One region of the Pseudomonas sp. SDO5215_S409 genome, then DNA from elsewhere that is predicted to be linked to it. Evidence: predicted binding sites of a transcription regulator. Region 1 holds the regulator's gene; each other region holds the start of a gene.
The links. The regulator FliA, encoded in region 1, starts transcription of late flagellar genes. The targets are predictions, from matches to a motif close to CTAAAGTTTNNNNNNNNNNNGCCGNTAA.
Positions count from the first base shown of each region.

Region 1 (9,906 bases):
TGAGTACCACCGCCAGAACTTTGTCGCCGTAGGACTTGGCCGCCGAACCAAAGGTGATGTCCACGCAGGGCTTGTAGTTCAGGCGCTCATCGCCCGGCAGGATTTTTACCGCACCACGGCCATCCACCATCATCTGCTTGCCCCCCGGGGCCAGCAGCGCCAGGCCCGGGCGCAGGATGTCGCCGTCTTCGGCTTCTTTGACGGTGATGCGGCAGAGTTTGTCCAGGCGCTCGGCGAATGCCTTGGTGAACGCCGCAGGCATGTGCTGGATCAACACGATCGGCGCCGGGAAGTTCGCCGGTAGCTGGGTCAGTACCCGCTGTAGGGCGACCGGGCCGCCGGTGGACGTACCAATCGCCACCAGCTTGTAGGCCTTGCGTTTGAGCGCTGGCGAATGAGCGACGTGCGCCGGAGTGCGCACGGGCGCGACCAGAGGGCGCGCAACCGGGGCGGGCGCAGGCGCAGGTGCAGGCCGCCCCAAACTGCCCGGCGTGGCCACCGGCGGCGCCACCGGGGCTGGCGACGGCGTACTGAACAGGCTACGGCGGTTACTGCGCGAAATGCTGTGGACCTTCTCGCACAGCAGTTGCCTGACCTTGTCGGGGTTGCGCGAGATGTCTTCGAAGTTCTTCGGCAAGAAGTCCACTGCGCCCGCATCCAGCGCATCCAGGGTGACCCGGGCGCCTTCATGGGTGAGCGAGGAGAACATCAACACCGGGGTCGGGCAGCGCTGCATGATGTGCCGCACCGCCGTGATGCCGTCCATCATCGGCATCTCGTAGTCCATGGTGATCACGTCCGGCTTCAACGCCAGGGCTTGATCAATCGCCTCTTTGCCGTTGTTGGCCGTGCCGACCACCTGGATGGTCGGGTCGGCGCAAAGAATTTCCGAGACGCGGCGGCGGAAGAAACCCGAGTCGTCCACCACCAGGACCTTGACTGCCATAAACACTCCGTTAGGCCGGGCGAGGGCCTACCGCCCTGCCCTGCCAGAATCAAATACGCCGTGCGGCGTAACGCTTGAGCATGCTCGGAACATCGAGAATCAGCGCGATCCGACCGTCACCGGTAATGGTCGCGCCCGACATGCCTGGCGTTCCTTGCAGCATTTTGCCCAAAGGCTTGATGACCACTTCTTCCTGGCCCACCAGTTGATCGACCACAAAGCCGATGCGCTGGGTGCCCACGGACAGGATCACCACGTGACCTTCACGCTGCTCCTCATGCTTGGCCGAAGCCACCAGCCAGCGCTTGAGGTAGAACAGCGGCAATGCCTTGTCACGCACGATCACCACTTCCTGGCCGTCCACCACGTTGGTGCGCGACAGGTCCAAGTGGAAGATCTCGTTGACGTTGACCAACGGGAAGGCGAACGCCTGGTTGCCCAGCATCACCATCAGGGTGGGCATGATCGCCAGCGTCAGCGGCACCTTGATAACGATCTTGGAGCCCTGGCCCTTGGTCGAGTAGATGTTGATCGAGCCGTTGAGCTGGCTGATCTTGGTCTTCACCACGTCCATGCCCACGCCGCGGCCGGACACGTCAGAGATCTCGGTCTTGGTCGAGAAGCCCGGGGCAAAGATCAGGTTGTAGCAGTCGGTGTCGGTGAGGCGGTCGGCGGCGTCCTTGTCCATCACGCCGCGCTTGACCGCGATGTTGCGCAGAACGGTCGGGTCCATGCCCTTGCCGTCGTCGGTGATCGACAGCAGGATGTGGTCGCCTTCCTGTTCGGCCGCCAGAATCACCTTGCCCAGGCGGTTCTTGCCCGCGGCTTCGCGCTCTTCCGGGGTTTCCACGCCGTGGTCAACCGCGTTGCGCACCAAGTGCACCAGCGGGTCGGCCAGGGCCTCGACGAGGTTTTTGTCCAGGTCGGTTTCTTCGCCCACCAACTCCAGGTTGATCTCTTTTTTGAGCTGGCGCGCCAGGTCGCGAACCAGGCGCGGGAAGCGGCCGAAGACTTTCTTGATCGGCTGCATCCGCGTTTTCATCACGGCGGTTTGCAGGTCGGCGGTGACCACGTCCAGGTTCGACACGGCCTTTTGCATGGCCTCGTCGCTGCTGTTGAGGCCCAGGCGCACCAGGCGATTACGCACCAGCACCAGTTCGCCGACCATGTTCATGATGTCGTCCAGGCGTGCGGTGTCGACGCGCACGGTGGTTTCGGCTTCGCTGACCGGGGATTTTTCCGGGGCGGGCGCGGCCACGGCACGGGCAGGTGCCGGGGCCGGTTTTGCCGGGGCGGGCGCTGCGGGCTTGGCGACGGCGGCCGGGGCCGGTGCGGCCACGGCAGCAGTGGCAGCGGGCGCCTGGGCCACGTCAGAAAACTTGCCCTTGCCGTGCAGTTCATCCAGCAGGGCTTCGAACTCGTTATCGGTAATCAAGCCATCGTCGGCGGGCGCGGCAGCGGCCGGGGCCGCGAGGGTCGGCGCAGCGGCCACGGCGGCCACTTCCGGCAGTGCGTCGGCGGCAAACGTGCCTTTGCCGTGCAACTGGTCCAGCAGGGCTTCGAATTCGTCGTCGGTAATATCGGTGTTGGCCGGTGTCGGCACCTGGGCAGGTGCTGGCGCGGCGGCCACGGCGTCGGGGGCGAACTGCCCCTTGCCGTGCAATTGGTCCAGCAGGGACTCGAACTCAGCGTCCGTAATGTCTTCCGACGCCTGGGCCGCAGCAGGCGCCGCAGCGGGCGCCTCGGCCTGAGCCTTGACGGCGTTCAACGAGTCCAGCAGTTGTTCGAATTCGCTGTCGGTCACATCGCCCGCAGGCTCTTCCACCGGCGCGGGCGCCGCAACGGCAACAGGCGCGGGTGCGTTGTCGGCAGGTTCTGCCAGGCGCGTCAGGGCCGCCAGCAGTTGCGGGGTGGCCGCGGTGATCGGCGCACGGTCGCGCACCTCGCCAAACATGCCGTTGACCGCATCCAGTGCTTCGAGAATCACGTCCATCAATGCCGAGTCGACGTGCCGCTCACCCTTGCGCAGGATGTCGAACACGTTCTCGGCGATGTGGCAGCACTCCACCAGCTCATGGAGCTGGAGGAAGCCGGCGCCCCCTTTTACAGTGTGAAAACCGCGAAAAATGGCATTGAGCAGGTTGGCATCGTCCGGTCGGCTTTCCAGCTCGACCAGTTGTTCCGACAGCTGCTCTAAAATTTCGCCGGCCTCTACAAGGAAATCCTGAAGGATTTCTTCATCGGCGCCGAAGCTCATGTGCGTGCTCCTTAGAAGCCTAAACTGGACAGCAAATCGTCTACGTCATCTTGTCCGGATACGACGTCTTCACGTTTATCGGCATGAATCTGCGGACCTTCACCCTTGGCGAGGTGTTTTTGTGGATCTTTTTCCGAGAGGATCGCCGCGCGGTCATGTTCGATACCGGCAAAGCGGTCCACCTGGCTGGCCATCAACACCAGTTTGAGCAGGTTGCTTTCCACTTCGGTGACCAGTTGGGTCACGCGCTTGATCACCTGGCCGGTGAGGTCCTGGTAATCCTGCGCCAGCAGAATGTCGTTCAGGTTGCTCGATACCGTGCGGCTCTCCTGCTCGCTGCGGTTGAGAAAACTGTCGACCCGGCGCGCCAGCTCGCGAAACTCTTCGGCGCCCACTTCCCGGCGCATGAAGCGCCCCCAGTCCGTGCTCAGGGCCTTGGCCTCGGTGGCCATGCCATTGACCAGCGGCGTGGCGTTTTCCACCAGGTCCATGGTGCGGTTGGCCGCCGCCTCAGTCAGCCTGACCACATAGGACAGGCGCTCGGTGGCATCGGTGATCTGCGACACTTCCTCGGCCTGGGGCATGTGCGGGTCAATGTGAAAATTGACGATCGCACTGTGCAGCTCACGGGTGAGCTTGCCCACTTCCTGGTACAAGCCGCGGTCACGGGTCTGGTTGAGCTCGTGGATCAACTGCACCGCATCGCCGAACTGGCCTTTTTCAAGGCTCTGGACCAGCTCCTGAGCGTGTTTTTTCAGCGTCGACTCAAAATCGCTCTGAGATGTTTCTTTAGGCTCCATAGCTCCCCCGTGGTGGCATCAACCGTGGATGCGCTCGAAGATCTTTTCGATCTTCTCTTTCAACGCCAAGGCGGTGAAGGGCTTGACCACATAGCCGTTGACCCCGGCCTGGGCAGCTTCGATGATCTGCTCGCGCTTGGCTTCGGCGGTGACCATCAGCACAGGGAGGTTGCGCAGTTTTTCATCCGCGCGCACGTGGCGCAGCAGATCGATACCGGTCATGCCCGGCATGTTCCAGTCGGTTACCAGAAAGTCGACGCTGCCGCTGTTGAGGATCGGAATGGCGGTCAACCCGTCATCCGCCTCGATCGTGTTGGTGAACCCCAGGTCACGCAACAGGTTTTTTATGATCCGCCGCATCGTTGAAAAATCATCAACGATGAGGATTTTCATGTTCTTGTCCAATTCGACCTCCAAGCAGTCTTAAACGCGCCCAGCTGCTGGACGCGCCATTTCAATCAACAGGCGTTACACAAAAAGGACTGCCAGGGGTGCACCACGGGCCAATACCACCAAGACCTGCGCCCTGGCGGTGTCGTTCACAGTGTCCCCACACTGCGTGTCAGCGCGCTCGCCACTCACCCAAACGCCCCCGCAAGCGGGCGGCGCACTGGCTGTGCAACTGGCTTACGCGCGATTCGCTGACCCCCAGGACCTCACCGATTTCCTTGAGGTTCAGCTCTTCGTCGTAGTACAGCGCCAACACCAGCCGCTCACGCTCCGGCAGGTTGGCGATCGCCTCTGCCAGGGCGCCCTGGAAGCGTTCATCTTCCAGGTCGCGCGAAGGTTCCAGGTGAGCACTCGCGCCGTCCTCGTGCAGCCCTTCGTGTTCGCCGTCCTGCAACAGGTCGTCGAAACTGAACAAGCGGCTGCCCAAGGTATCGTTCAAAATCCCGTAGTAATCATCGAGACTCAATTGGAGTTCGGCCGCAACTTCATGATCTTTAGCGTCACGGCCGGTTTTTGCTTCAATTGCGCGAATGGCGTCACTGACCATCCGGGTATTTCGGTGCACCGAACGCGGGGCCCAGTCACCTTTACGCACCTCATCGAGCATCGCGCCGCGAATACGGATACCCGCGTACGTCTCGAAACTCGCGCCCTTGCTCGCGTCGTACTTGGTCGACACCTCCAGCAGGCCGATCATGCCGGCCTGGATCAGGTCCTCGACCTGCACACTGGCCGGCAGGCGCGCCAGCAAGTGATAGGCGATGCGCTTGACCAGCGGCGCATAGCGCTCGATCAGCTCCACCTGGCTGTCACGTGCCGACTTTTTGTAAAGGTTGTAGCCGCTCGCTGTCATAGCACCGGTCCCGCGCTCGTCTGATGCACCAATCGCTCGACGAAAAACTCCAGATGCCCCCGCGGGTTGGCGGGCAACGGCCAGGTATCGACCTTCTGGGCAATGGCCTTGAACGCCAGCGCGCATTTGGAACGAGGGAACGCTTCATAGACGGCACGCTGCTTTTGCACAGCCTTGCGCACACACTCGTCGTAGGGCACGGCGCCCACGTATTGTAAGGCGACGTCGAGGAAGCGATCCGTGACCTTGGTCAACTTGGCGAACAGGTTGCGCCCCTCTTGCGGGCTCTGGGCCATGTTGGCCAGCACGCGAAAGCGGTTCATGCCGTAGTCACGGTTAAGCAGTTTGATCAGGGCGTAGGCGTCGGTGATCGAGGTGGGTTCGTCGCACACCACCAACAGGACTTCCTGCGCGGCGCGCACGAAGCTGACCACGGACTCGCCAATGCCGGCGGCGGTGTCGATCACCAGCACGTCAAGGTTGTCGCCAATGTCGCTGAACGCCTGAATCAGGCCCGCGTGCTGGGCCGGGCTCAGGTGCACCATGCTCTGGGTGCCGGAGGCGGCGGGCACGATACGGATCCCGCCGGGGCCTTGCAGCAACACATCGCGCAGGTCGCACCGGCCCTCGATCACATCGGCCAGGGTGTGTTTGGGCGTCAGGCCCAGCAGAACGTCGACGTTCGCCAGCCCCAGGTCCGCGTCCAGCAGCATGACCCGACGGCCAAGCTCTGCCAGGGCCAGGGACAAATTCACTGACACGTTAGTTTTCCCGACGCCACCTTTGCCGCCGGTCACCGCGATCACCTGTACGGGATGCATGCTGCCCATGTTCTTTCTTTACCTTGTCTTGCTGAGACGCAGGCTACACAGGCTGGCCGCGTTAACCGCTTGCAGACCACCGATGTAGGTACATTGCACTGTATTCATATTGCCCTCAGCCGACCTGTTTGGCCGGGCTGTGGTAGAGGTCCGCGAACATGTCGGCCATCGCTTCCTCACTGGGTTCTTCCTGCATTTGTATGCTCACGGCACGGCTGACCAACTGGTGACGGCGCGGCAGATGCAAATCATCCGGGATGCGCGGCCCGTCGGTCAGGTAAGCCACCGGCAACTCATGGGCGATGGCCAGGCTCAGCACTTCGCCCAGGTTGGCGGTTTCGTCGAGTTTAGTCAGGATGCAACCGGCCAGCCCGCAGCGCTTGTAGCTGTGGTAGGCGGCGGTCAGCACCTGCTTCTGGCTGGTGGTGGCCAGCACCAGGTAATTCTTTGCCTTGATCCCGCGACCGGCCAGGCTCTCGAGCTGCATGCGCAGCGCCGGATCACTGGCTTGCAGGCCTGCGGTGTCGATCAACACCACGCGCTTGCGCAGCAGCGGGTCAAGCGCGTTGACCAGCGACTGGCCTGGGTCCAGGTGCGTAACCGGCACATTGAGGATACGGCCCAGGGTCCTGAGCTGCTCCTGGGCGCCAATGCGGTAGCTGTCCATGCTGACCAGCGCAATGTTCTGCGCGCCGTACTTGAGCACGTAGCGCGCCGCGAGCTTGGCCAGCGTGGTGGTCTTGCCCATGCCGGCGGGGCCGACCATGGCGATCACGCCGCCTTCTTCCAGGGGTTCGAGTTCCGGGGTGACGATCATGCGCGCCAGGTGCGCCAAGAGCATGCGCCAGGCTTGGCGCGGGTCGTCGATTTCGGTGGTCAGCGCCAGCAGGTCGCGTGACAACGGGCCGGACAAGCCGATGCGTTGCAAGCGGCGCCACAGGTTGGCCTGCTGCGGCTTGCTGCCTTGCAGTTGGGTCCAGGCCAGCGAACCCAGTTGCACTTCCAGCAATTCGCGCAGGCCATTGAGCTCGCTGCGCATCGAGTCCAGCGCACGCGAGTCCACAGACGGGGCCGGGGCTGGCGCGGCAGGGCGTGGTGGCTCGACAAACGTCGGCTCTACCAGCGGCTCGGCTGCAGTCAGCGGCAGGCCGGCGAACAGCTGGCGGCTGGTGCTGGCGTCGCCGTCACTGCGCAGGCTCAGTTCGGCCTGGGCCGAGACGATACGCGAGGCGGTCTTGCGCAGCTCGTCTTCGAGCTCCATGTTGGGCACGCGAGGGGCCAGGGCCGACGGCTGGTAATCAAGGGCAGCCGTCAGCTCGACACCGCCTGCAATGCGGCGGTTGCCAATAATCGCAGCGTCGGCGCCCAGCTCGTCGCGGACCAGTTTCATGGCCTGACGCATATCGGCGGCGAAAAAACGCTTCACTTGCATAACCCACTACCTCAGCCGTTGGGCCCTACTGTCGCGACGATAGTCACTTGCTTGTTGTCAGGAATTTCCTGATAAGCCAAAACGTGCAAATTCGGAATAGCCAGGCGTCCAAACCGCGACAACATCGCCCGGACCGGACCGGCCACCAGCAAGATCACCGGGTGGCCCTGCATTTCCTGGCGCTGGGCGGCATCGATCAACGAACGCTGCAGCTTTTCCGCCATGCTCGGCTCCAGCAGAACACCCTCGTCAGCGCCCTGCCCGGCCTTCTGAATACTGTTGAGCAATATTTGTTCCAACCTGGGCTCCAACGTGATCACAGGCAGCTCGGAGTCAAGCCCTACAATGCTTTGCACGATGGCGCGAGACAACCCCACCCGCACCGCTGCCACTAAAGCGGCAGTATCTTGACTCTTGGCGGCATTGTTGGCGATGGCCTCGGCAATGCTGCGAATGTCCCTTACCGGCACCTGCTCGGCCAACAGCGCCTGCAACACCTTGAGCAATTGCGAAAGTGACAGCACCCCCGGCACGAGTTCTTCGGCCAGTTTGGGCGAGGCCTTGGCCAGCAACTGCATGAGTTGCTGGACTTCTTCGTGGCCAATCAGCTCGTGGGAGTGCTTGTACAGAATCTGGTTGAGGTGCGTGGCCACCACGGTGCTGGCGTCCACCACGGTGTAGCCCAGGGACTGCGCCTGGCTGCGCTGGCTGATTTCGATCCACACCGCGTCCAGGCCAAAAGCCGGATCTTTGGCGGTGATGCCGTTAAGGCTGCCGAACACTTGGCCGGGGTTGATCGCCAGTTCGCGGTCGGGGTAAATCTCGGCTTCGGCCAGGATCACGCCCATCAGCGTCAGGCGGTAGGCGCTGGGCGCCAGGTCGAGGTTGTCGCGGATGTGCACGGTGGGCATCAAAAAGCCCAGGTCCTGGGACAGCTTCTTGCGCACGCCCTTGATCCGCGCCAGCAATTGCCCGCCCTGGTTGCGGTCCACCAGCGGAATCAGGCGGTAACCCACTTCCAGGCCGATCATGTCGATCGGGGTCACGTCATCCCAGCCCAGTTCCTTGGTTTCCTGGGCGCGGGCCGGTGAAGGCAACAGCTCTTGTTGGCGGGCGATCTCCTGCTGCGCCTGCACCTTGACCTGGTTCTGCTTCTTCCAGAACAGGTACGCCCCACCCGCGGCCAGCGCGGCCATGCTCAGGAAGGAGACGTGCGGCATGCCGGGCACCAGCCCCATCACCGCCATCAGTCCGGCCGCCACGGCCAGGGCCTTGGGCGACGCAAACATCTGCCGGTTGATCTGCTTGCCCATGTCTTCGGAGCCCGAAGCACGGGTCACCATGATTGCCGCCGCTGTAGATAACAACAGTGATGGCAATTGCGCCACTAAACCGTCACCGATGGTCAACAGGGCGTATACCTTGCCCGCATCGCCAAAGGTCATGCCGTGCTGGAAGATCCCGACCGCCATGCCGCCGATCAGGTTGATGAACAGAATCAGCAGGCCGGCAATGGCGTCACCGCGCACGAACTTGCTGGCACCGTCCATGGAGCCGTAGAACTCGGCCTCCTGGGCCACCTCTGCGCGGCGGGCCTTGGCCTGGCCCTGGTCGATCAGGCCGGCGTTGAGGTCGGCGTCGATCGCCATCTGCTTGCCGGGCATCGCATCCAGGGTAAACCGCGCACTCACCTCGGAGATGCGCCCGGCGCCCTTGGTGACCACGACGAAGTTGATGATCATCAAAATCGCGAACACCACGATACCCACCACGTAGTTACCGCCGATCACCACCTCGCCAAACGCCTGGATCACCTTGCCCGCCGCCGCGTGACCGTCCTGACCGTGAAGCATCACCACCCGCGTTGACGCCACGTTGAGCGCCAGCCGCAGCAAGGTCGCCACCAGCAAGATGGTCGGGAACACCGCAAAATCCAGCGGCCGCAGCGCGTACACGCACACCAGCAGCACCACAATCGACAGGGCGATGTTGAAGGTAAAAAACACGTCCAGCAGGAACGGCGGCACCGGCAACATCATCATGGCCAGCATGATCAGCAGCAACAACGGCACACCCAGATTGCCCCGCGAAAGGTCGGTCAGGGTGCCACGGGCCGTGCTGAGCATTTGAGAGCGATCCACCGGTATTCCTCGTTTCCTTGAAGCAGGTTTTTGACGCCGCAGAAGGGCGCGAGGGCGGTGTTGCAAGAAACTGTCCAACTTTGGGGTTGGGGGAAAGGAACGGGCGGGATCGCTTACCAGGCGCAAGCTTGGGCACAAACAATAGAACGCGTTTTAACTTGAGCGCGCTGATTAATGGCCTGCACTCATTAACGTGAAGACCAGAG
Region 1 covers NZ_JBSVWN010000014.1:5,597-15,502, forward strand. Annotated here, with positions in the region: gene ACW9H9_RS10075 (protein-glutamate methylesterase/protein-glutamine glutaminase) at 1-946, opposite strand, end outside; gene ACW9H9_RS10080 (chemotaxis protein CheA) at 996-3,203, opposite strand; gene ACW9H9_RS10085 (protein phosphatase CheZ) at 3,215-4,003, opposite strand; gene ACW9H9_RS10090 (chemotaxis response regulator CheY) at 4,022-4,396, opposite strand; gene fliA (RNA polymerase sigma factor FliA) at 4,566-5,306, opposite strand; gene fleN (flagellar synthesis regulator FleN) at 5,303-6,136, opposite strand; gene flhF (flagellar biosynthesis protein FlhF) at 6,243-7,559, opposite strand; gene flhA (flagellar biosynthesis protein FlhA) at 7,571-9,685, opposite strand; gene ACW9H9_RS10115 (DUF6392 family protein) at 9,872-9,906, opposite strand, start outside.

Region 2 (9,906 bases), on a different contig from region 1:
ACAAGCTGTTTCGTACTGGGCGTTTGTGCTCGGTGGCGGGCCGGGCATAAGCTCTTGGCCCGATCATTTTCCCCAGGAGCCTCCATGCCCAGCCAGTTTCCCGACGCCCGTCCACGCCGCCTGCGCCGCTCACCGCAGCTGCGTGGGTTGTTCCAGGAAACCGAATTTACCCTGAGCGACCTGGTATTGCCGATCTTCGTCGAAGAAGACATCGACGACTTCGTGCCGATCACCAGCATGCCGGGCGTGGTGCGCATCCCCGAGAAAAAACTGGCCAGCGAAATCGAGCGCTTTGCCCGGGCCGGGATCCAATCGGTGATGACCTTTGGCGTGTCTCACCACCTGGACGCAGACGGCAGCGACACCTGGAACGAGCGCGGCCTGGTGTCGCGCATGTCGGCCATCTGCAAGGATGCCGTGCCGGAAATGGTGGTGATGTCCGACACCTGTTTTTGCGAGTACACCAGCCACGGCCACTGCGGCGTGATGCATGGCCACGAAGTGGACAACGACCGCACCCTGGCCAACCTCGGCAAGCAAGCGGTGGCGGCTGCGCGTGCAGGCGCTGATGTCATCGCACCGTCGGCGGCGATGGACGGGCAGGTTCAGGCCATTCGCCGCGCCCTGGATGCCGAGGGCTTCAGCCACGTGCCGATCATGGCGTATTCGACCAAATTCGCCTCGGCCCTCTACGGCCCGTTCCGCGAAGCGGGTGGCAGCGCGCTCAAGGGCGACCGCAAAAGCTACCAGATGAATCCGATGAACCGCCGCGAAGCGGTGCGCGAGTCGCTGCTGGACGAACAGGAAGGCGCGGATGCGCTGATGGTCAAGCCGGCCGGCGCCTACCTGGACATCATCCGCGACATCCGCGAGGCGTCGCGTTTGCCCGTGGCGGCGTACCAGGTCAGCGGCGAGTACGCGATGATCAAATTCGGCGCCCAGGCCGGGGCCATCGATGAGGCGCGTGTGGTGCGCGAAACCCTGGGTTCGATCAAGCGGGCGGGTGCGGACCTGATCTTCACGTACTTCGCGCTGGACCTGGCCTTGGCCGGTATCTGACCGATCGATCACAGGTTTCGCATTATTTGTGCGCTAGTATCGGTGCATTCGATCTTGCGGAACCTGCTTATGCCCACCCGTGTTCTCCTCGTTTTGCTGCTGGTGCTGGCCGGTTGTTCCAGTCACGCGCCTGCGCCACCTGCGCGCACTGAACCCGAAGTGAAAGCGCAACTCCTGCGCCTGATTCCCGCCAGCGTCAACGACCGCAGCGGCTGGGCCCAAGACATCTACACCGCCTTTCACGCCCAGCAACTGGACCCCAGCACCGAAAACCTCTGCGCGGTATAGGCGGTGACCGAACAGGAGTCCACCTACCAGGTCGACCCGGCGGTGCCAAACATGGGCAAGATCGCCCAGGACGAAATCCTGCGCCGCGCCGCCAAGGTCTATGTGCCGGCGCCTGTGGTGCGGGCGGCCTTGCAACTGCGTTCACCCACGGGCAAGTCCTACGCCGAACGCCTGAGCGCTGCACGCACCGAGAAAGACCTCAGCGGGATTTTCGATGACTTCATTGGCGCTGTGCCGCTGGGCAAGACCCTGTTCAGTGGTTTTAACCCGGTACACACCGCGGGCCCCATGCAAGTGAGCATCGCCTTCGCCGAGCAGCACACCCAGGATTACCCCTATACGGTAGACGGGAGTATTCGCCGGGAAGTCTTCTCCCGCCGCGGTGGCCTGTATTTCGGCATCGCCCACCTGCTGGGTTACCCGGTGAACTACGATCAGCCGCTGTACCGGTTTGCCGATTTCAATGCCGGTTGGTACGCCAGTCGCAACGCGGCGTTCGAGGCAGCGGTCAGCCGCGCGTCGGGCACCACGCTGGCGCTGGACGGTGATTTGATCCGCTATGGCTCGATCCTGCCCGGCACCACTGAGTTGGCGGTGCGTTCACTGGGCACGGCGCTGGGCATGCGCAACCCGGTCATCCGCAGCCAACTGGAGCAGGGCGAGCGCCTGGCGTTCGAAGACACGGCCCTGTACCAAAAAGTGTTTGCCCTGGCCGACAAGGCCGCCGGTAAACCGCTGCCCCGGGCGATTTTGCCGGGCATCGTGCTCAAGAGCCCCAAGATCACCCGCAACCTGACCACGGCCTGGTTCGCCCAGCGGGTGAATGAGCGTTATCAGCGCTGCCTGAAGCGTTAGGCCATCGCGTCAGAGCTTGAACGTGCTCACCAGGGTTTGCAGGTGCACACCCAACCGCGCCAGTTCGATGCTGGAGGCGGCGGTTTCATCACTGGCCGCTGCGGTCTGCTCGGAAATATCGCGCACGCTCAGCACGCTGCGGTTGATCTCCTCGGCCACCGCGCTTTGTTGCTCGGACGCGGCGGCGATTTGCAGGTTCATCGACTCGATATCGGCCACACACCGGCTGATGGTGGTCAGCGAATCCCCGGCCCGACGCGTCAGTTCGACGCTGCTGTCGGTGAGTACGCGGCTGTTTTCAAGACGTTGCGAGACCTGCTGCGTGCCACGGTGCAGCCCGGTGATCAGCCCTTCGATTTCTTCGGTCGAGGTCTGGGTGCGCTGCGCCAGGCTGCGCACTTCATCGGCCACCACGGCAAAGCCGCGTCCTGCTTCGCCCGCTCGGGCGGCTTCGATCGCCGCGTTCAAGGCCAGCAGGTTGGTTTGCTGGGCCACCGACTTGATCACATCCAGCACGGTGCCGATCTTGTCGCTTTCACGCTTGAGCCCGTCCATCGCGTCGGTTGAATAACCCACTTCGGTGGCCAGCAGGGTGATTTGCGCGATGGCCTCATGCACCACCTCGTCGCTGGCGCGCGCTTCTTGCCCTGCATTGACGGCTGCGCCGGACGCGTGCCCGGCATTGCGGGCCACTTCCTGCACGGTGGCGGCCATTTCGTTCATGGCGGTGGCCACCTGGTCGGTTTCAACCTTCTGGCTATTGACGCCTGCGCTGGTCTGCTCGGTTACCGCCGACAGTTCCTCCGCGGCGCTGGCGATTTGCACCACGCCGTCGCGCAACTCGCCGATCAGGCCGCGCAAGTTGACGGTCATGCGTTGCATGCTGGCTTGCAGCGCGCCCAGCTCGTCGCGCCGCGACACCTGCACGTCCTGGCTCAAATCACCGGCCGCCACCCGTTCGGCGGTTTTCAGGGTGTCGCTCAACGGGCCGACGATCAAACGGGTAATCACCCAGGCGGCCAGCATTCCCACCACCAGGGCCAGCACGCTGGCGCCGAGCAACAGTTGCCCGGCCATGCTCACTTCCTGGTCGCGTTTACCGGCCTGGATGTCTGACAGTTGTTTGCAGGCTTCAAACAGGCTGGCGATGTCGCGGTTCAAGTCTTCCTGGGCCTGGGTGGACGCGGCTTGATCCTGCCCCTCGTTGGCGTGCACGAACTGCTGGAAATGCACGCGGTAGTTTTTAATCGCGGCGTCGGCCTGCTTGACCCAGAGCAGGTCGACCGGGGCCTTGAGCAACGCATCGAGCACCACGGCGCGGCGGTCCAGGTCATCGAGGAACGTCACCACGGCCGTGGCGTGCACCGCGTCCGGCTTGAGGGTGTAGCTCAAGCGGGCGATGCGCATGTCACGCGCCGAATCGTTGAGCTTGGCGATTACCCCCAGCTTGTCGCCGCGCTCCCCCAGGTTGGCCAGCCCCAGCCAGCCGGTACCGGCGATGATCAGGGTCAGCAGTAGAACCAGCGCAAACCCCAGGGTGAGCTTGGCCCGCACACTCACATCCCCCAACACCCTTGCCACCGAATTGAACATTGCCCCATCCCTGTCTTTTTAGATTTTTTTGAGCAAGGGTGTCCATGCGTGGCGCATCCCTGCCGTCTGCTGTGTGGACATGTATCGACAAGGGGCGATAAAAGATGAGGGCACGGGCTGCAAAGTTTTTGCGCAAAGAAAAGGCCCGGTTTTCGTGGAACCGGGCCTTGTCCGTGTTGCTCGTTAAATCAGCTGCGTTCGAGTGCCAGTGCTACGCCTTGGCCACCGCCGATGCACAGGGTCGCCAGGCCTTTTTTGGCATCGCGCTTGATCATTTCATGCAGCAGGGTCACCAGCACCCGGCAACCCGATGCGCCAATCGGATGGCCGATGGCGATCGCGCCGCCATTCACGTTGACCTTGCTCGCATCCCATTCCAGCTCTTTGCCCACGGCCAGGGACTGCGCGGCGAAGGCTTCGTTGGCTTCGATCAGGTCCAGGTCGCCCAGGCTCCAGCCCGCCTTGTCCAGGCAGCGGCGGGTGGCCGACACCGGGCCGATGCCCATGATGGCCGGGTCCACCCCCGCATTGGCGTAGCTGGCGATACGGGCCAGCACCGGCAACCCCAGCGCCTGGGCCTTGCTGGCGCTCATCAACAGCACCGCCGCGGCGCCGTCGTTGAGGCTCGATGCGTTGCCAGCGGTGACGCTGCCGTCTTTTTTGAAGGCCGGCTTGAGTTTGGCCAGCGACTCGGCGGTGGTGCCCGCGCGGGGTTGTTCGTCCACGGCGAACGGCACCGGGTCGCCTTTGCGCTGGGGGATCAGGATGGGGGTGATTTCGTCAGTAAAGCGCCCGGCTTCGATGGCCGCGGCGGCTTTTTGTTGGGACGCGGCCGCAAAGGCGTCCTGGGCTTCGCGGCTGATGCCGTATTTGTCCACCAGGTTCTCGGCGGTGATGCCCATGTGGTAGTCGTTGAACGCGTCCCACAAACCATCGGTGATCATGCTGTCGATCATCTTGGCATGGCCCATGCGCAGGCCGGTGCGGGCTGCGGGTAGCACGTAGGGGGCCAGGCTCATGTTTTCCATGCCGCCCGCGATGATCACCTCGGCATCACCGCAGCGGATGGCTTGCGCGCCGAGGTGCAAGGCCTTGAGGCCCGAGCCACACACTTTGTTCAAGGTCAGGCTGGGCACCGCGTGGGGCAGGCCCGCGAGGATCGAAGCTTGGCGGGCCGGGTTCTGGCCGCTGCCCGCGGTGAGTACCTGGCCCAGGATGACTTCGTCCACGTGCGCAGGGTCCAGGCCGGTCTGCTCCAGCAGGCGGCGGATCACGGCGGCGCCCAGTTCCGGGGCCGGGATGCTTGCCAGCGAACCCTGAAAACTGCCCACGGCGGTGCGGGTGGCAGCAACAATCACGACGTCTTGCATGAGAGGTGTCCTCACTGGAAGTGCATTTCGGGAACGTGGTCGGGGACGATCAGTTTACCGGCGGTCTTGCTCACAATCTCTTCAACACTGACGCCAGGTGCGCGTTCCTTGAGGACAAAAGCGCCATTTTCGATTTCCAGGTAGGCAAGGTCGGTCAGCACGCGCTTGATGCAGTTGGCGCCGGTCAGCGGCAGGTTGCAGCGGCTGAGCAGCTTGGACTCACCGTCCTTGGAGGCGTGGGTCATGATGACGATGATGTTTTCTGCGCCAGCCACCAGGTCCATCGCGCCGCCCATGCCCTTGACCAGCTTGCCCGGGATCATCCACGAGGCGATGTTGCCTTGCACGTCCACTTCAAATGCGCCGAGCACGGTGAGGTCGACGTGACCGCCACGGATCATGGCGAACGATTCGGCCGAGGAGAAAATCGAGGCGCCGACGCGTGCGGTGACGGTTTGTTTACCGGCGTTGATCATGTCGGCATCGATGGTTTCTTCGGTAGGAAAGGGGCCCATGCCGAGCAGGCCGTTTTCCGATTGCAGCATCACTTCCATGCCGTCGGGAATGTAGTTGGCCACCAGGGTGGGAATGCCGATGCCGAGGTTCACGTAAAAGCCGTCCTGCATTTCGCGGGCGACGCGTTGAGCCATTTGTTCGCGGGTAAGAGCCATTTCAGGTGTCCTTTTTATTCGGGCGACAGGCGGGTTATTTGCGCACGGTGCGCTGTTCGATGCGCTTTTCGAACGTGCCGCAGATGATCCGGTCGACGTAAATGCCTGAGGTGTGGATCTGCGCCGGGTCCAGCTCGCCCGGCTCGACGATTTCCTCGACTTCAACCACCGTGATCTTGCCGGCGGTGGCGGCCAGCGGGTTGAAGTTCTGGGCCGTGTGACGGTAGATCACGTTGCCGAAGTGGTCGGCTTTCCAGCCTTTGACGATGGCGAAGTCGCCGGTGATGGACTCTTCCATCAGGTACGCGCGACCGTTGAATTCGCGGGTTTCCTTGCCTTCGGCGACCGGGGTGCCCACACCGGTGGCGGTGAAGAAGGCCGGGATACCGGCACCGCCTGCGCGCATTTTTTCGGCCAGGGTGCCTTGGGGGGTGAGCACCACTTCGATTTCGCCGCTGAGCAGTTGTTTCTCGAACAGGGCGTTTTCACCCACGTAGGACGCGATGACCTTGCTGATCTGTTTTTCTTCCAGCAACACGCCCAGGCCGAAACCGTCGACGCCGCAGTTGTTGGAAACCACCGTGAGGTCGCGGGTGCCTTTGCGTTTGATCTCGGCGATGAGGTTTTCCGGGATCCCGCACAGGCCGAAGCCGCCGGAAAGTACGGTCATGCCATCTTCCAGGCCTGCCAGCGCCTCTTCGTAGGACGCCACGCGTTTATCGAAACCTGCCATATGCACCTCTTTTATTGTGTGTGGGCCAGCCATGGTTACCGAGTGTTGCGCCGCTGGATTGATTTGTTAAGTTGTTTTTTAAGGTTGATTGATTTAAAAAACAGCATAGTTGATCGCCGCTGGGGGCACTGCATGACCGTTAAACAGATGCGCGCCTTTTTGGCGGTGGCTCAGAGCCTGAGTTTTGCGGCAGCCTGCGAGCGCCTGCACCTTTCCCAGTCGGCGCTGAGCCTGACCATCAAAGGCCTGGAGGAAGGACTGGGCGGGCGCCTGTTCAGCCGTAATACACGCAATGTTTCGCTGACCCCGGAAGGCGAATCCCTGCTGCCCTTGGCCCGGCGCCTGATTGCCGATTGGGACAACGCCGAAGACGAATTGCGCCAGCGCTTCACCTTGCAACGCGGGCGGGTCACGGTGGCGGCGATGCCCTCGTTTGCGGGCAACCTGCTACCGCCGATCCTGAAAATTTTCCGCACCCGCTACCCGCAGGTGAACGTCACGGTGGATGACGTGATCAACGAACAGGTCCTGGAACGGGTGCGCGACCGTCAGGTGGAGCTGGGCGTGGCGTTTGAGCCTGCGCAAAGTTCATCGCTGGTGTTTACGCCGTTATACGTGGACCGTTTTATCGCCGTGGTGCCCGCCGACTCGCCCTTGGCGCATAACACGCAGATTGGCTGGAGCGCGTTGCTGGAACACCCGTTCATCACCCTGCAGCGCCCGTCTACGGTACGGGTGATGCTGGAGGAGCACCTGGCGGCGCGGCAGATGAAACTGCCGGTGGCGTTGGAAAGCCATCAGTTGGCGACGGTGGGGCAAATGGTCGCCAGTGGCCTGGGCGTGAGTGCGGTGCCCGCGTTGTGCGCCCGGCAAATGAAGGAGGCGGGCGCCCATTGCATCACCTTGAGCGACCCGGTGATTGAGCGTTCGGTGGGCGTACTGACCAAGCCGGGGCACGAGTTGTCGGCGGCGGCGCAGGCCATGTTTGACATTTTTTGTGACGAGGCGGGCGAGGGACGTTTTCCAAAGCTTTAACCTGAGCCCAAACACCCGTGGGTGCCGATGGGCGCCCACGGGTGTTTGGGTTTACTCAGTAGTAGCGGTCTACGACATTGACTCGCGAGTTGTCTTTGAATGACCGCCAGGCATGGTTAAGTGTGTCGAAAACTTGCTCGATAAACTGGTGATCGGCGGCAGCCCGCTTGCCGACATAACCCTGGCCGCGGCGATACATCTTCAGGCGCGCCGCCAGTTCATGGTTATTTTTGTCGAAGTCTGCTTCCAGGGTGTGGGGCGCCACACAGTCGATATGCACCTGACCCGATTTGCCTACCCACAGGATATGGTCGTCGAGCGTATCTTTCTGCGCTGCGAACATCTCGGCCAATTCATCGATAGTTGGTTGGTTGTTCAGATTCATGTGTAAGCCCCTTGACCAGTTGGCGATCATCAATTGATTCGTTAGTTGTCTGCGGCATCGAAAAACGGGCGTCGAAACGGTCTGCCCGGTGCGGGCAGGGTCTTGAACCTGATGCGTGTAGTGTTGCTGATGAAAGGCTACGCCAAGGGTTTCTCAACGAAGACAAGCAGCATTTGAGCGACTTGTACCGGGCCTTTCGGGCCGGTCAGCTTCATCAATCTGCCTTGTGGGCAGTGCACATCCGGAAAAAACAGCTCGGCGGTCAGACGAGCCTGTTCAAAACGCGGGTTACCGACGCTCCCGATCCGGGAGACGCTTGAATCATGCAATTACAAAATGGTTACGTCAACGATTATGTAGTGATTATTTTTTATCACTACATAAAGCCCCGTGAAACGGGGAGATCACCGGAAAACGTGACTTGGGCGTCATTTTTCGTGCTTTTCGGTCGGGCCGAAAAGCGCCCGCAGGGGTGAGGTTTCCAACGGTGTTTCTACTCAAAGCGCGCTACGAGCCTCGGCAACAGCCGCTCGCAGACCGCCTCGATTTTTACCTGTAACAACTCATCGCCCCGGGTCTTGCCCAGGTTGATGGCAATTACCGGCTTGCCTTGTTCCACCATGGCCTTGCATAGGCGAAACGCCGAGTAGGCCATCAGTGACGAGCCCACCACCAACAGCCCTTCGGCCGCGTCTACGGCGGCCATGGCCTTCAGTGCAGTAGCCGGGGCGACGTTTTCGCCAAAAAACACCACATCCGGCTTGAGCCGCTGGCCGTCGCAGTGAGGGCAATGGGGCACCTGAAAGCGTTCTTCAAAGGCGGCGTCCAGCAAGGTGTCGCCATCGGGCAATTGCACCGCATCGACGCCCATGAGGTAGGGGTTGTGCTGCTGCATCTGGTGTTGAATCAAGTCCCGCTCGCAGGTGTGCTGGCAGTCCAGGCACAGCACGCGGTGCAGGCTGCCATGCAGTTCAATCACACCCTGGCTGCCCGCCTGGTCGTGCAGCGTGTCGACGTTTTGGGTGATCAGGCCTGTGATGTGCCCGCGTTGTTGCAACGTGGCCAGTGCCTGATGCGCCGGGTTGGGCCGGGCGATACTCACCTTTGGCCAGCCCAGCATCGCCCGCGCCCAATAACGCCTGCGTGCATGCGCGGTGGCCAAGAACTCCTGGTACATCATCGGCGCTTTGCCTCGGCGCACGCCCTCGTTGTCCCGGTAGTCGGGAATGCCCGAGGAGGTGCTGATTCCGGCACCGGTCAGGACCAAAAAGCGCCGTTCGGCCATGGCCCGGTGCAGGGTGTCGAGGTGGTCGTGTTCCTGGTGGTCGAGCGTATCGAGCATGAAGTCTCCAGCGGTTATTCGCCGCGAATGTACTGCTCCAGCTGTTGAATCAACTGGGCCTGTTCGGCAATCGCTTCCTTGACCAGGTCGCCGATGGACAGCAGGCCCAGTAGTTTGCCGTCTTCGACCACCGGCAGGTGTCGCAGGTGGTTGTCGGTCATGATGTTCATGCAGGTGTCCACGCTTTGGTGGGTGTCCACGGTAATCACCGGCGAACTCATGATCTCCTTCACGGTGGTCACGTCGGACTTGCGGCCCTTGAGGATCAGCTTGCGGGCGTAGTCACGTTCGCTGATCACGCCGACGACGTTGTCATGGTCGACAACCGGCAGGGCTCCCACGTTTTTTTCTGCCATGCGCATCAACGCCTCAAACACGGTCTGATGCGACGCGATGGTGTGAACTTCCTGGTTTTTCGGGTCTTTGGACTTGAGCACTTGTGCGACGGTTTTCATGGCGGCCACTCCGGTGTTGTTGTCAGGACGTCAGCGGTCCCTACAGAATCCTAGACCGCCCACGGCGCCCAGGGGCCCAAAGCGGCGTATAACCCCTCGAAAAACGTCATGGCCTCGGTG
Region 2 covers NZ_JBSVWN010000027.1:50,899-60,804, forward strand. Annotated here, with positions in the region: gene hemB (porphobilinogen synthase) at 85-1,059, shown strand; partial or broken gene ACW9H9_RS15620 (DUF1615 domain-containing protein) at 1,129-2,202, shown strand; gene ACW9H9_RS15625 (methyl-accepting chemotaxis protein) at 2,212-3,795, opposite strand; gene ACW9H9_RS15630 (acetyl-CoA C-acetyltransferase) at 3,984-5,165, opposite strand; gene ACW9H9_RS15635 (CoA transferase subunit B) at 5,177-5,836, opposite strand; gene ACW9H9_RS15640 (CoA transferase subunit A) at 5,871-6,569, opposite strand; gene ACW9H9_RS15645 (LysR family transcriptional regulator) at 6,702-7,604, shown strand; gene ACW9H9_RS15650 (hypothetical protein) at 7,660-7,989, opposite strand; gene ACW9H9_RS15655 (NAD-dependent protein deacetylase) at 8,483-9,331, opposite strand; gene ACW9H9_RS15660 (CBS domain-containing protein) at 9,346-9,786, opposite strand.
Region 2: a site for FliA is predicted at 3,877-3,904, ahead of ACW9H9_RS15625 (methyl-accepting chemotaxis protein). Genes of this name have one in related genera too.

Region 3 (9,906 bases), on a different contig from region 1:
GATGATATGCAGCTTTTGCATGCGCGGATCATTGCGGATCTCGGCCGTCAGCGTGTAGCCGTCCATTTCCGGCATCTCGATGTCAGAGATCATCATCAAGAATTCTTCTTCGGGCTTCTTGCCCTCATCCACCAGCTTGCGCAGGTAATCCAGCGCCTGTCGGCCGTCGTTGAGCGCCACCACTTCTACGCCCACGGTTTGCAGGCAGCGGGACACCTGCTTGCGAGCCACCGAGGAGTCGTCCACGGTCAGCACCCGCAGCGACAAGGCTTTGTGCTGGATCTCGGCGTCCACCACGCCCACCGAGATCGCCTCGGAGGTCGGGGCCACTTCGGCGAGGATTTTCTCCACGTCGATGATTTCCACCAACTGGTTATCGACCCGCGTCACCGCCGTCAGGTAGTGATCGCGGCCGGTGCCCTTGGGTGGCGGATGGATCTCCTCCCAGTTCATGTTGACGATGCGCTCCACCGAACGCACCAGAAACCCCTGGGTCTTGGTGTTGTACTCGGTGATGATTACGAATGGGCTGCCACGGTCCTTCAAACCGGCGGAACCGGTGGCCATGGCCAGGTCAAGGATCGGGATGGTCGCGCCACGAATGTTGGCCACGCCGCACACCACCGGGCTGGACTTGGGCAACAGGGTCAGCTTGGGACACTGCAGCACTTCGCGCACTTTGAAGACGTTGATGCCATAGAGCTGCTGGCCGTCCAGACGAAACAGCAGCAACTCCAGACGGTTTTGCCCTACCAGCTGCGTGCGCTGGTTCACCGCATCCATTACACCCGCCATGCCCTGACTCCTACGCTGAAACCTACGGGTACGACGTGTACCCAACATTAAACGGCACGAGCTTTGCTTTTTTAATCGCCATGGACATCAAACCGACAGTTTCCCGACGCCCGCCCCCCCTGCCACGCCTTAAAAGGCCCGGCAGAGCGGTGTGCATCGCCCTTGCATTACTCGGCTTCGCGGCAGGCGAGACGGCCCGTGCTGACAACCTCACCTTGCCTGATCTGCTTATCGGCGTCACCCAAGGCTTTCTTGAGTTCACTGTAGAAGATTATCTGGCCACCACCCAGACGCCCGGGCGCTACGAGATCCAGGTCAACCAGCTGGACCCCCGCTTGCGCATGCCCCTGTGCGACAAGGAATTGACAGCGTCGCTGGAAAGCCCGGCCCAGCCGATTGGCCGCGTGACCGTGCGCGTACGGTGCGACGGTGCCTCGCCCTGGACGGTGTTCGTGCCCGCCCAGGTCAAGCTGTTTCGCGACGTAGTGGTGGTGACCCGGCCGCTCAAGCGCACCGGCATCGTCGGCTTTGAAGACGTCGCCTTGCGCGAGCGGGACATCAGCTTGATCAGCCAGGGCTACCTGACGTCGCTGGACCAGGCACTCGGGCAAAAATTGACCCGACCAATGGTCACTGACCAGGTCATGACCCTGGTCAACCTGGAGCAGGCCGAAGTCATCCGCAAGGGTGACCAGGTGGTGATCTCGGCCAGCAGCGGGGCGCTGAACGTGAAAATGCCGGGCGAGGCGCTGTCCGACGGCGGCCTGAGCGAGCAGATCCGGGTCAAAAACCTCAACTCCAACCGTGTGATCAAGGCCCGCGTGACCGCGCCCGGCCAAGTCGAGGTGGCCCTATAGAGCGCTGGCACAGGACGCCGGCTTTTTCTACACTGTGCCCTGACGTGACCAGGCAAAGGTTTATTGTCAATCGAGCCTAAAGTTTGTCCGGGTATGGCCGAAAACATGGCAAGCGTCCAAATACCCAGAGGTTTTTTCACATGGTCATTGATTTCAGTCGTTTGAATAACGCCCCGGCGCTCCCCGGCAATACGCGTACCAGCGGTGCCAAAGAGAGCGTTGAAGGCAAGTCCCAGCCAGTGTCCACCCAGGCGGAAAAAGCCGGTGCGAGCCAGAGCGGGGAATCGGTACACCTGAGCAATGAGGCTCAACAGTTGCAGAAGGTCACGGACTCGCTGCGCGATCAACCGGTGGTCAACAAAGCCCGCGTGGCCGAGTTGAAACAGGCTATCGCCGATGGCAGCTACAAAGTCGACAGCAACCGTGTAGCCAGCAAACTGCTTAATTTCGAAGCCGAGCGCTAGGCAAAGGCCTGCGCTAGGCTTTTGGACGCTTAAACCCCAAGGCCAGCCATGCACGACGAAAACTTGCTCCAACTGATCATTGATGACCTCGTACCTGCCCAGCAGCTACTCGAGCTTCTTCAGGAAGAATCCCTGGCCCTTTACGGGCGCGACATGCCGCTGCTCGAAGAGATTCTGGCGCGCAAGCAGTCGCTGATCGTGCTGCTGGAGCAGCACGGCAAGAAACGCACCCAAATCCTGGTGAGCCTGGGATTGCCGGCCGATCAGAACGGCCTCGCCCAATTGGCCAGCCATTCCACCGTCGGCGACCAGCTGCTGAGCCAGAGCAAAGCGCTCAACCAATTGATTACCCAGTGCCAGGAAGCCAACGTACTCAACGGACAGTCGATCCAGCTGCAGCAAGCCACGACCGCCAACCAGTTGCGTATCCTCCATGGGGGCGAACCGCCGGCGCTTTACAACGCCCAGGGGTCCACCTCGCGCCTGGTCAAGCCAAGCACCCTCAGCCAAGCCTGATGCCGGTTGACGGCGCGGCCTATCCAAGTCGCGCCACATGCTGGCAAAATGCCTGCTCTTGCGTGAAGTCGTATTTTGTCTGGAGATGGAAGAACCGTGTTCAATGCCCTTAACGCGGAAGATGCTCCGCAGCCACCCAAGGTGCTCACCACACCTCTGGAAATCGCGAGCACGTTGCGGATGCTGCAGGAGAGCCATGATCCGCTGATCATCACCTTCCATGAACGCAGCCAGCGCTTCCAAAGCTATCTGGTAGAAGTCGACCGGGACAGCAAGACGCTGGCCCTGGACGAAATGATCCCCCGCGACGGCGAGCGCTTCCTGGAGAGCGGCGAGCCTTTTCGTATCGAAGGTTTCCATGACGGCGTACGCGTGGCGTGGGAAAGCAACGGCACCTACAGCGTCGACGAAGCCGACGGCCACCGCGTGTACCGTGGCAACATGCCCGACGAAGTGGTCTATCACCAGCGCCGCAATGCCTTCCGGGCCGCCCTTAAGCTGGCGCAACTGGTGAACATCGAACTGGGCGGTGAAAAGCTCAAGTCGCCGGTCAATGGCAAATTGCTGGATATTTCTGCCACCGGCTGCAAGTTGCGCTTTGAAGGCGACATCTCCGAGCGCCTGCAACTGGGCCAGGTGTATGACCGCTTCATCGCCGCCCTGCCCTTTGGCAGCATGACCACCTCGGTGGAACTGCGGTATCTGCACTTTGAAGAAAGAATCAACACCACCTTCGCGGGCGTGCGTTTCCATAACATCAGCGGGCTGGTGCAGCGTCAGGTAGAACGTTTTGTGTACCAGTTGCAGCGCGAAGCGCGCCGGTTCGACAAGGACGATGACTTTTAAGGCATAAAGGTCATGAAAAAACGGGCAGCCCCGCCAGGGATCTGCCCGTTTTTTGTTTCAGGGGCGTGCCCTGCTCAAATCGTGGGGGTGGTCGTCCGGGTCTGGGGGCTCGGGTGGGTCTTGCACGGCGGCGGGCTCTTGGGCGGCGGGCTCAGGCTCGGCGACAGGTTCGGCAGGCGCCGTTTGCATCTGGTCCTGAACATCCTGCTCATCCACACGCGGGTCCAGCGCTGCCACCAGCGGCGAGCTGGACATGCTGTCCGGCATGGCCACGTGATGCAGGGGCGCATCGTCCACTTGGTGCAGGTTGGTCACGGCCTTGGGCCGAATGCGCCACACCAGGATCAGCGCACACAGGCTGAAAAACGCATAGAGCATCTGGTTGCCGAGCAGCTTCATGACCACACCGGCCAACAGCGGACCGATGCTGGCGCCCACCCCGTACGTCACCAACAGCATGGCCGTGAGGGACACCCGACGGTCGCTCTCGACATGGTCATTGGAAAACGCCACGGCCAACGGGTACAGGCAGAACTGCACCAGCGAGCACAAAAAGCCCGCCGCAAACAGCACTTCCAACGGCACCTGGGTCATGATCGCCAGCGGCAATGCCGCCACCGCCAGGCACAGGGCGAAACTGCGGATAAGCACGGCGCGGTCATAGCGGTCCGACAACCAGCCCAACGGCCACTGCACCAGCAGCCCGGCAAAAATGCAGCTGCCCATGAACAGGCCGACCTGCTCGGTGCTCAACCCCTGCTGGGCGGCATACAAGGGCGCCAGGCCATAAAACGAACCGACGATAACCCCCGCCCCCAACACCGTACTGAGCGATTGCGGCACCCGCTTGATAAAAAAGCGCGGGTCCATCGGCGCCGGACGCAAGGGCGCCGGGTGAATCCGCCGGGTCAGGGCCACCGGCACCAGGCACAGGGCAAAACACAGCGCCACCAGCATCAGCAGTTCAAGGCCCAATTGCGGGTGCATGACCAGAATCAGCTGGCCCAGCACCAACCCCAGGTAGGAAGCGATCATGTAACCGCTAAACACCACGCCGCGCTGCTTGGCGTCCGCCTGCTCATTGAGCCAGCTTTCGATGACCATGTACTGGCACATCATCCCAAGGCCGACGATCGTACGCAGCACGATCCACGCTGGCAGCCAGTTGATCAACCCGTGCCCGAGCACCGCCGCGCCGACGATCCCGGCACAGGTGGCGTAGGCCCGGATGTGCCCCACCCGCGCGATCAGTCGGTGGCCGATCTTGCCGCCCAGCACCAGGCCAAAATAGTTGGCCGCCATCAAGGCACCCACCCACAGGCTGTCGACATGATCGGCCGCCAGGCGCAGGGCCAGGTAAGTGCTGAGCAGGCCGGAGCCGATCAGCATCATCAGGGAGGCGAAATAAAGGGCTCGAAAAGATTTCCAGATCTGGCGCATCGGCGTTCCGAGCGGCTCCTTGCAGTGGGGTGTCGGGCTAACGGCATGATAGTCCGGCCTCGTCAGGGCCGAACAGCCAAAACACGCCGTTGCCGGGGATTTTTTTCTGCACGCCAAAAGGCTGTGTCTCAGACGCCGCCAGGCGATGCAAAAGGTACAGGCCGTGACAAACCGCCGCAGCGGCCCGTCACTGGTTCACCTGTGAACCCCAACCCAGGCAAAGGTTCGCGTTTACACCGCGCCGTCGACGCCTTCGGTCACGCTGTAACGCACGCTCGCAAAGGCGGGCAAGGTGGCCAGCGGCGAATGGCTTTCCACCTCGAAATACGGCAAGTCGGGCGCGTTGAACACCTCGACCGGATGGCCATGGGCATAGGCCAGCACCGTCGAGACCGGTGACGTGCGCCAGTAGCGCACGCGCCCCTCGGGCAGGTCCAGTTGCACGCTCAGCGAACCGTTGGTGCCGGCGACGCCCACCTTGAATTGCCGCGCTTGCTGGCATAGCACGCTGGCATGCCCGACCGTCGTGGCAATCAAGCCCTGCTCCGTCAACTCATCGAGCCGCCCCTGCCCGTCGATGGCGCGAAACTCGCCCACATCCGCCGCCCACTCCACCGCCACATGGCCGGGGCGGCGCAGCATCAACACATCCCAAATGCCTACGTTCACCGTGTGTTCGGTGGTGTTGATCAAGGTGTGCTCCACGGTCCAGCCCGCCTCGCCTGCACGCATGGAAATTCGGCGGCGAACCTGCAAGCCACTCTGGCGGCACACCGGGCTTTGCAGTTCGATGCCGATTGTCAGCGCATCCTGCCAGGTGTGCAGCACTTGATAAACGCCGCTGTCCAGGTCGCGGTGCGGGCAACCGCCCGGCCAGTGGGTCTCGGGCGCGACCCAGGTCTTGCCACCGCCCCACAGGGGGAACGTCCAGTCACCACACAATTGCGCCCAGGCATCGGGGGCTTCATCGGCCTGCCGGCCCTCCAGCGCCGGGTTGATAAAACACAACTCGACGCCGTCATGCTCGATCGACATCAGGCGGCCCCCCACGCCAGGCACGACCTGCAAAGCCAGGGCGCCTTGCCTCAACGTCCAGGCGGACCAGCCACGGAACAGGCTCTGTTGCAATTGCATGGTGGGCTCCTTAGCTCTTGTCGACAGGTTTGCTGCGAAACAACGACACCGACTCCGGTTGCGCGATCTTACACATGACCGGCGCAATCCCGCGCGCGATCAACTCGGCGTCCGCCACCACCCGCTTGCCGATCTGCTGCAAGGCGCTTTCCATTGCGCCGGCCTGGTGAGGCGAGAGCAGCAGGTTTTCGATCTGGCGCAAACGATGATCGGCTGGCACCGGCTCCACCGGGAACACATCGGTGGCGACACGGATATGCCCACGGTCGGCGGCGTCCAGCATCGCGTCAAAGTCCACCACCCCGGCGCGACTGACCAGAATCAGCGAGGCCCCCGGCTGCATCGAGGCAAACTGCGCCGCGTCCAGGAAACCCTGGTTTTGCGAGGTGACGCCCGCCACCACAAACACGATCCGTGATTGCTGCAACACCTGCTCAAGGCTGGCCGCCTCGCAGCCCAGGCCGCTCAGGTAATCGGCCGGCAACCACGGGTCATAGGCGCGCACAGTGCACCCAAACGGCTTGAGCAGCGGCACAATCGCCCGGCCCAGATCGCCCATGCCGATAAACCCGACGTCTTGCCGGAACAGGCTGTAGGCATCCCGGTTGGCGTCCAGGCCGTACTGCTCGCGTTGCTGGCGAAAGTGCCGGTCGGAACGGCTCACCCCCCGCGCCAGGTCAATCGCCATGCCCAGGGCGACTTCCGCCACCGGCTCGGCAAACACCGGGCTCACGTTGAGCACCCGCACGCCGTGGGAGAAGCAATAGCCATAATCGATGTTGGGCAAAAAGTTGCCCTCGACGTTGATGATGGCTTTCAAGTCGGGCAATTGCGCCAGGCGCTCGGCGGGTAAATCCATCTGCCCGATGATCAACGTGGCGCCCAGGACTTTTTCGGCGAATACCGCATCGCTCACCGGCCCGCCTTCGTGAATCACCAGTTCGCCGAGTTTTTGCAGGGCGGCCAAATCCCGCACGTCAAAAATATCGGTGACCGCACGTGGGGCCGGGGCCAAAAAGATACGCGTGGCTTTTAAGACAGTCGACATACATCACTCCCAATAACCAATTGCAGGCAACACCTCCCCCCACTGGCCTGCGCCAGCGCGGGCAGGACCTGTGATTAACGAACTTTGCGGGTAAACAATTTGTCGACGGTGACCGTCAGAATGATCAACGCGCCCATGACAATTTGTTGGTAATAAGACTGCACGTTGACGATGTTCAGGATGTTGCTGATCACCCCGATAATCAGGCCGCCCACCACCACCCCGAAGATCTTGCCGCGCCCGCCAAAAAAGCTGGTGCCGCCGATAATCGCCGAGGCGATGGCAAAGGTTTCAAAGCCAAACCCGGCATTGGGCTCGGCGGCGCCGGTACGCGCCGCCGTCACCACGCCCGCGACCCCGGCACACAGGCCCGAGATCAGGAACACGATAAAGGTGTGCGATTTCACGTTGATCCCGGAGAACCACGCCGCTTGGGCGTTGCCGCCGAGCGCGTAGATATTGCGCCCCAACTTGGTGTGCTGCGCCAAAAAGTACAGGGCCGCCACCACCAGCACCGTGATGATCACCGGCACAGGTACACCCAGCAAACGCCCGGAAATCGCGTCGATGAAGCGCCGATCAAACCCGAACACCGAACGCGCGTCGGAGATGATCAACGTCAGCCCGCGATAAATGGCGGTGGTGCCCAGGGTAATGATGAAGGGGTGCAATTGGGTGATGTTCACCAGCATCCCGTTAATCGCCCCCAGCAGCGCGCCCAGCAATAACCCGCCCAGAATGATCGCCAGCCAGAACGGGCAACCGGCAATCATCAGCTTGGCAGTGACCATGCCGGTGAGCGCCAACATCGAGCCTACGGACAGGTCGATACCGGCAATCAGGATGGTAAAAAACACCCCGCAGGCCAGCAGCACCATCACCGAACTCTGCACCAGGATCTGGCTCAGGTTGCTGCCGGTCAGGAAGTAGTCGGGCGACAGCAGGCTGGAAAACACCAGCAATAAAATCAGGATGCCAACCGTCCCGTACGTTTGCCACAGGGCGGCAAAGTCGCGGGACGGCGCAGGTTTGGGTACAGGCTTGTTCATGTCACGTCTCCCCTTCATGCCCTACGCCATCGCGATGCGCATGATGTGTTCTTCGGTGGCGTCGCGGTTGTCGAGGATGTCGGCGATGCCGCCCTCTTTATAAACAGCGATGCGGTTACACACGGCCAACAATTCAGGCAGCTCCGACGACACCATCAGGATGCTTTTGCCCGCGTCGGCCAGTTCGCGCATCAGTTGGTAGATCTCGGCCTTGGCGCCGATATCGATGCCCCGGGTGGGCTCATCGAAAATAAACAGGTCGCATTGCGCGGCCAGCCACTTGGCAATAATTGCCTTTTGCTGATTGCCGCCGGACAACTGCGTGATGTTCTGCTGCGCCGAGGCACAGCGGATGCGCAGGCGTTGCACGTAGGTCTGGCCCAGTTGCCGCTCCAGCGCCAGGTCGAGGCGCTCCAGGGACAGCTGGCGCCGGGTGGCGCGCACAAACGGCACGATCGAGATGTTTTCGGCGATCGAAAAATTGTGGAAAAACCCGGTGTGGCGACGGTCTTCGGTGACAAACGCCATGCCGGCCTTGACCGCGTGGTAAGGCGTGTTGACTGTCACGTCCCGACCATTGAGGGTCACGCTGCCGCCCGCGCGCTTGCGGGCGCCAAAGATCACTTCCATCAACTCACTGCGCCCGGAGCCCATCAGCCCGGCGAACCCGAGGATTTCGCCACGGCACAGCTGGAATGACACGTCCTTGACCCGCCCATCCACCGAGGACAAATGGCTGACCTGCAGCACGCTCTCGTCCTGGCGCACCGTGGCGCCATCAGGTCGGGAGCTGTCGATCTCGCGCCCCACCATGCTCGCGATCAGCGTGCGGGTGGGGGTGTTCTTGGCATCAAAGGTGCCCACATGCTTGCCGTCCTTGAGCACCGACACGCGGTCGCCGATCACGGCAATTTCCTTGAGCTTGTGCGAGATGTAGACGATGCCGATACCGGCCTCGGTGAGCTCGTTGATGACCTTGAACAGGTGGCGCACTTCCTCGTCGGTCAGGGACGAGGTGGGTTCATCCATGATGATGACCCGCGCATCGGCGGCCAGCGCCTTGGCGATTTCCACCTGTTGTTTTTCCGAAATACTCAGGTCACCCACCAGCGTGCGCGGGTGACGGTTGAGCCCTACCCGCGCCAGGGTTTCCACGGCCTTGCGGTGCATGAAGGCGCGGTCCACCACGGGGATACCCAACACCGAGCGGGTGGGAATGGCGCCCACGAACAGGTTTTCTTCAATGCTCAGGTAGTCGATGACGCTGAGCTCCTGATAAATCAGCGCAATACCAAACGCTTTGGACAGGCCCGGCGTCAGGCGCGGGTACACCGTGTCACCCAGCTGGATCTCGCCTTCGCTGGGCTCGTAGATACCGCTGAGGATTTTCATCAGCGTGGACTTGCCCGCGCCGTTTTCCCCCAGCAGCACATGCACCTCGGACGGCATGATGTCAAAGCTGACGCCGCCCAGCGCCACCGTACCGGCGAAACGTTTGACGATGTTTCGCACCGAAACCAACGCACCCATGCTCTACCCCTTCGCCGGGACGGCCGCACGCAACCGGGCACTGCCCGACTGCGAACAGCCTGCCTGGCAACTCGTTAATGGCTACTGTTGTTGGGAAATCAGGTGCGATTCGATGTCGACGAATTGCGGGCTGTTATCCGGGCTGATGGCGGGCTTGGCCTTGACCGTGTCGATCATCGTGTCCAGGCCACGGGCGCCCATGGCGGCCGAATCCTGGGCCACGGTGG
Region 3 covers NZ_JBSVWN010000041.1:4,246-14,151, forward strand. Annotated here, with positions in the region: gene ACW9H9_RS19790 (chemotaxis protein CheV) at 1-795, opposite strand, end outside; gene flgA (flagellar basal body P-ring formation chaperone FlgA) at 876-1,652, shown strand; gene flgM (flagellar biosynthesis anti-sigma factor FlgM) at 1,793-2,116, shown strand; gene ACW9H9_RS19805 (flagella synthesis protein FlgN) at 2,165-2,632, shown strand; gene ACW9H9_RS19810 (flagellar brake protein) at 2,729-3,478, shown strand; gene ACW9H9_RS19815 (MFS transporter) at 3,536-4,918, opposite strand; gene ACW9H9_RS19820 (hypothetical protein) at 5,150-6,052, opposite strand; gene ACW9H9_RS19825 (hydroxyacid dehydrogenase) at 6,063-7,100, opposite strand; gene alsC (D-allose ABC transporter permease) at 7,175-8,149, opposite strand; gene ACW9H9_RS19835 (sugar ABC transporter ATP-binding protein) at 8,171-9,679, opposite strand; gene alsB (D-allose transporter substrate-binding protein) at 9,761-9,906, opposite strand, start outside.
Region 3: a site for FliA is predicted at 1,729-1,756, ahead of flgM (flagellar biosynthesis anti-sigma factor FlgM). Genes of this name have one in related genera too.